Linked DNA regions of Panacibacter microcysteis. The protein of the gene in region 1 interacts with the protein of each later gene in a pairwise test. Links are inferred from orthologs where the notes say so. Each region holds a gene or a part of one and is shown on either strand. Other genes may lie near its edges.

Evidence for each region. Proteins that work in one complex are often made in the same cells at the same time.
Region 2: the proteins of I5907_RS14630 (region 1) and I5907_RS10400 interact in binary tests that used the Escherichia coli proteins (3 or more experiments, as listed by UniProt). The link is inferred for Panacibacter microcysteis from one-to-one orthologs.

Annotation. Positions count from the first base shown.
Region 1 is NZ_JADWYR010000002.1:642,738-645,674, forward strand. What follows is about bases 35-2,928. They hold I5907_RS14630 (ABC-F family ATP-binding cassette domain-containing protein), read right to left. Parts: upstream 2,510-2,928; coding sequence 560-2,509; downstream 35-559. Other genes in these bases: I5907_RS14625 (LytR/AlgR family response regulator transcription factor), read left to right, coding at 35-308; I5907_RS14635 (ATP-binding cassette domain-containing protein), read left to right, coding at 2,815-2,928. In the rest of the region: more of I5907_RS14625, read left to right, coding at 1-34; more of I5907_RS14635, read left to right, coding at 2,929-2,937. UniProt on the Escherichia coli protein: Genetic data indicate it may be involved in ribosome assembly or function.
Region 2 is NZ_JADWYR010000001.1:2,551,927-2,555,220, forward strand. What follows is about bases 35-3,285. They hold I5907_RS10400 (2-oxoglutarate dehydrogenase E1 component), read left to right. Parts: upstream 35-337; coding sequence 338-3,085; downstream 3,086-3,285. Other genes in these bases: rpsT (30S ribosomal protein S20), read right to left, coding at 35-151. Also shown: more of rpsT, read right to left, coding at 1-34. UniProt on the Escherichia coli protein: E1 component of the 2-oxoglutarate dehydrogenase (OGDH) complex which catalyzes the decarboxylation of 2-oxoglutarate, the first step in the conversion of 2-oxoglutarate to succinyl-CoA and CO(2).

The DNA.
Region 1 (2,937 bases):
CTGCTCATTTTGGCTATGAATTTATCGTGGTCAGCAATATTATTCGTTGCGAAGCGGAAGGGCGCTATACACTCTTTTTCATGAGCGATGGCAGAAAGATCGTTTCTGTAAAAAACCTGAAAGAGTATGAAGATTTGCTGCCCGAAGATATCTTTTTCCGTATTCACCATTCCCATCTTATCAACACTAACTTTATAAAACGCTACCACAAACTAAATGCAATTGTGGAAATGGAGGATGGCATTAAGATACCACTTGCTACAAGGCGTAAAAAGGAGTTTTTAATAAATTTTATAGGAGAGGAGTAAAGCAGTTATTACAAATATCCCAGCACTTATTCCTAAAAATGGCGCAGTTATTTCGTCACATCAAATTGATTCGATCCTTCCCCTTAGTTTAGCTACAGATTGATAAATAACAAATAGTAGTTAAGTTTTTTTTAATATCCCATTTCTCCCTAAACCCTACCTTTTACATCTCCCAGGACATAATACTCCGTCGGGTTATGTGAAAAACAGAAGCCGTCCGTGACGGTTTTTTGTTTTTAGGTATACACCATTTATCCTTCCAGCCTTACAATTTTTTCAAACAACTCTTCATATTGTTTTTCCGCTGCCGAAAGCTTTGATAAGACGAGTTTATGCTCGTGTTCTACCTGCTGAAATTTATTTCTGTCAGCATAGATACCAGGATTTCCAAGATCCGCCTCAAGGGTAGTTTTGCTGTTATTTAGCCTGTTAATGTCTTCTTCCAGTTTGCTAAACTGTCGTTGCAGTTTTTGTAATTCTTTTTTTTGATCTCTGTCGGCAACGTTTTCCTGCGTTTTGGCAGGTTGTTCTGCAATTTTTTGTACCGGTTCTTTTACTGTCTCTTCGGCAGGTTTTTGTTTTGCCATACGTTCTTTCCAGTCAACGTATTCCTTGTAAGTACCTTTAAAAACTTTTATCTCATTGTCAATAATCTCCCAAATGGTATTGGCAGTCTTCGAAATAAAAAAGCGGTCATGGCTTACAAGTATAGATGTACCCTCATATTTGTTGAGTGCCTCAGCCAGTAATTCCACACTATGCATATCCAGGTGGTTTGTAGGCTCATCAAGCATCAGAAAATTACCTTTGCCTGCAATTACTTTAGCCAATGCTACCCTTGCCTTTTCTCCTCCGCTCAATACCTTTATCTTTTTATCTACATCATCTCCGCTAAAAAGAAAACAACCCATTAATGCACGCAGTTCCAGTTCTGTTTTACCACTGCCACATTCCTTCATTTCGTCAAGAATGGTGTTGTTAACATTCAATGCCTCCAGCTGATGTTGTGCATAAAAACTTTCATCCACATTGTGGCCCCATATTCTTTCTCCGTCAAATGTTTCAGTACCTGCAATCATTCGCAATAAAGTAGATTTACCTTTTCCGTTCGCGCCAATCAGTGCTATTTTATCACCACGGTTAATTTCTGCTTCGGCACCATCAACAATCGTAAGGGCACCAAATTTTTTAGTCGCATCTTTTAAAGTGGCAATAATTTTACCGGGCTGTTTATCTACTTTAAAGTTTATTCTCAGGTTGGGTCTTTCAATTTCAACCTGCTCTATCCGCTCAAGTTTATCAAGCTTTTTCATAATACTTTGCGCCATGGCGGCTTTACTAGCCTTTGCCCTGAAACGTTCAACCAGCCGCTCGTTCTGGCGTATGTAATCCTGCTGGTTTTCAAAAGCGCGTTGCTGCATTTCAATACGCAAAGCTTTTTCAGTCTCGTAATAATCGTAGTCACCCGTGTAATGATGTAATTCCTGTTGGTAAACCTCCACAATTTTATTAACCATACGGTTCAGGAAAAATTTGTCATGGCTCACAATCACTACGCTGCCCTTATAATGCAACAAATATTTCTCCAGCCACTCAATAGACGGGAGATCAAGGTGGTTCGTAGGTTCATCCAGCAAGAGAACATCGGGTTGTTGCAATATCATTTTAGCAAGCAGTACACGCATGCGCCAACCTCCGCTAAATTCTTTATACGGTCGTTGTAATGCACTGTTCTCAAAACCTAGTCCCTGTAAAACTTCTTCTGTTTTATGATGAATGTTGTACCCATCCAATACATCCATTTCGTGTAACTTGTCTGAATACTCATGCAGCAACGCCTCATCTGCCGCACTATCGCCGGTAAATGAAGGCGACTCCATTTTTTTTACGAGCAGGTCAAGTTCTTTTTCCAGTTGCTTAACCCGCTCAAAAGCGCCCATAGCCACTTCAAGTATCGAATCGTTTGTATCAAAACTCAGCAAATCCTGGTGCAGGTAGCCAATGGTTGTTTCCCTGCCCCGCTCAACGGTGCCTGCACTCGGTAAATATTCCCCTACAATAACTTTCAGTAAAGTTGATTTACCCGTGCCGTTATACCCTATCAGCCCCGTACGGTCACCGGGCATTATATGCCATGTGGCATTCTCAACAATTAATCTCGACCCAAATTCAAACGTTACATTATTCAGACCAACCAACATAATTTCAAAAAATTGAACGGCAAAAGTAAATCATTACAGCACAGTTTGCAAACGATACGCAAAGTACGGCTGGCATTATAAGCCATTACCCGTAAAGAAGCAGGAGTTTTTTTTCATGATTTCGGCTATTGGTTTACATGGCATCGTCCCTTGCGTCGCACACTTCATCTGCAAACCATTATTCAACATCGATGCGGGTGTAGCAGTTGCACTGTCACAAACATGCCAATGACCGGCCCGGTACACTTAATTTTTTTTCTTTTCTTATATCCTATAAATTGCCGCTTCACATCAACCAGGCTTTATTGAAAAAACTGCTTCGCAATATCAGTGTCATTCTTTCCAAAGACGAGAAAAGAAAACTTGGTTACCTGACTGCGCTCAACATCTTTACTGGCATAGCAGATATTTTTTCGATCTTTTTTCTT
Region 2 (3,294 bases), on another replicon or contig:
CATTAGGAAGCTCATCGGTATAAGCTTTCTCTTCTTTCACCTCTTTCAGATCACGAATAGCGTTACGGGTAGTTTTACCGTAGTAGCGATTTCTGTCTCTGCGTTTCGCTGCCTGGCGTGTATCTTTCTTTGTAGCTTTATGATTTGCCATTTTTATTTTTTTCGGACGGCAAAGGTATGTATATCCATTAAAAAAAGAAAAAAAATTGCTGGGAAATCCTAAAATTTTACTCCCGGGCAATCCGTTTTTGCAAATGTCAAATTTTAATACGGCAATTGCAATATGGTCTCAATAAGCGATATTTGCATCCGCCATATCTTTTTAAAAGCACTGAAGATGAAAGATTTTTCCTATATCACTAGCTCACATCCCGCATTTGTTGAAAGTTTATACAATGATTTTTCCAAAAACCCTGAAAGTGTAGACCCAGAACTACGTAAGTTTTTCGAAGGTTTCGACTTTGCTGTAAGCAGTGTTGCCGTCAATGGTAATGGCGCTTCAGCACCTTCCACTGCTACACCATCTGAAAATGTAGACTGGATGAGGGAAATCCGGGTGTACAGGATGATTCTCGGATACAGGAACAAGGGGCACCTCATTGCAAAAACAAACCCCATCAGGGAAAGAAAAGATCGCGGTGCTAACCTGAATCTTGGCTTTTTTGGCTTTTCCGAAGCTGATCTTGATAAAGAATTTTATGCCGGCCAGTTGGTAGGTTTGGGAAAAACTACCCTTAAAAATATCATCGACTACCTCAAAAAAGCCTATGCAACCCATGTAGGTGTTGAATTCAAATACATCAGCGAGCAGGAAAGGGTAGACTGGTTATACAACGAAATGGAGAAAAAATTCAATGATCCATTGCCGCTTGAAAAAAGGAAACGTATCCTTGAAAAACTGAACCAGGGCGTTATGTTTGAAAAATTCCTCCATACCAAATATATCGGTCAGAAAAGATTTTCACTGGAAGGTGGAGAAACAACTATTGCAGCACTTGATGCCATTATCAACACTGCCGCAGACCACGATGTACAGGAGGTGGTTATTGGAATGGCCCACCGCGGAAGACTGAATGTACTTGCAAACATTATGGGTAAAACCTATGAGCAGATCTTCAGCGAATTTGAAGGCACCGCCAAACTCGACCAGACCATGGGTAGCGGAGACGTAAAATACCACATGGGATATGGTAGCGAGGTAACGACGACCGGCAATAAAACAATTCACTTAAAACTAATGCCCAATCCTTCGCACCTCGAAGCGGTTGATCCTGTTGTGGTGGGTTTTGCAAGAGCAAAGGCAGATGTAATGTACGCCAGCGATTTCGATAAAATACTTCCCATACTCATACACGGAGATGCTTCTATTGCAGGCCAGGGAATAGTTTACGAGGTGTTGCAGATGAGCGATCTGAAAGGCTACCATACCGGTGGCACCATACACTTTGTAATCAATAACCAGATTGGTTTTACTACAGATTTTGATGATGCCCGCAGTTCTGATTATTGTACCTCGCTTGCTGGTGCCATACAGGCGCCGGTTATGCATGTAAACGGAGACGACGCAGAATCCGTTGTTAAATGCGTGGAGATTGCTACCCGTTACCGCCAGCAGTTTAATGCAGATATCTTCATCGATATGGTTTGCTATCGTAAACATGGCCACAATGAAGGCGATGATCCGAAGTTTACGCAGCCACATTTGTATGCATTGATCGACAAACACCAGAACCCAAGAGAAATTTACACCAGTTACCTGCTTGACAATGGCGAAGCTGATGCAAAAGATCTTGCCAAAGAGATGGAAAAGAAATTCTGGGCAGATCTGCAGGAACGCCTCGATGAAATAAAGCAAAACCCGCTTCCTTATAACTACCAGCAACCGGAATTGTGGTGGAAAAGCCTTAGAAAAGCAACTTCAGAAGATTTTGTACAATCTCCCAATACTGCAATAAGCGAAGAAAATTTTAAAAAGCTATTCGATGCATTGATGGTATGGCCAGGTGATTTCACACCATTGAAAAAGGTCGAAAAAATTATACAGGATAAAATAAAGCTTTTCCAGGGCGAAAATAAAGTTGACTGGGCAACCGGCGAATTGTTGGGTTATGCAAGTGTATTGCTTGACGGCAATGATGTGCGCATGAGCGGCCAGGATGTTAAGAGAGGAACTTTCTCTCATCGCCACGCGGTGCTGAGAGATGAAAATACTGACAAAGAATACAGCAGGTTAAGCAGGATTGAAGGTGCCAAAGGTCAGTTCAGAATTTATAACTCCTTACTGAGCGAGTATGGTGTATTGGGTTTTGAATATGGCTATGCTATGGCAAACCCACATGCTTTGGTACTTTGGGAGGCGCAGTTTGGCGATTTCAGCAACGGCGCGCAAACCATGATAGACCAGTTCATAAGCGCAGGCGAACAGAAATGGAACAGGATGAATGGCGTTGTTATGTTGTTACCACATGGCTACGAAGGGCAGGGCCCGGAACATAGCAGTGCACGTTTGGAACGCTACCTGCAGGCTTGTGCTGAGAACAACATGATTATTACTAATATTACTACGGCGGCAAACTTTTTCCATGCATTAAGACGACAGGTGGCATGGCCTTTCAGAAAACCGCTGATCAATTTTGCGCCAAAGGCAAACCTGAGGCATCCCGGCAGTTACAGCCATATCAGCGAGTTTACAACCGGTGGTTTCAGGGAAGTCATAGACGACGAAGCTGCAAATGCTAATGAGGTAAAGAAAGTGTTGTTCTGCTCCGGTAAATTGTATTTTGACCTTGCTGAGAGAAAACAAAAAGAGGGTAGGAGCGATATTGCACTGGTACGCCTGGAACAGATTTATCCACTGCCGTTGAAACAACTGGAAGATTTATATAAGAAATACAATAAGGCCGTTTGGTTTTGGGTGCAGGAAGAACCGTTGAATATGGGTGCGGCCTCATTTCTTCAAATGAACTTAAAAAGCCTGAATTATGGTGTAATAAGCCGTAATCCAAGTGCCGCCACAGCTACAGGTTATGCCAAAGTACATAAGCAGGAGCAGGAAGAGATTATTCAAACAGCATTTAGTATATAGCAGCAAAGTTGCAGTTATAACAAAACGTGATCTTCACATTTGTCCAATAAAGGTCTAAACGTTGAAGAGTGCGACGCAACAGGTGCCTCATAGTATTACAAAAGCCCGGCTCATAAAGATCCGGGCTTTTTTATTTTGGTACCAGCTATAGGTTTTCATGGCATCGTCCCTTGCGTCGCATTTCTTTCATCTGCAGACCATGAAGCAGC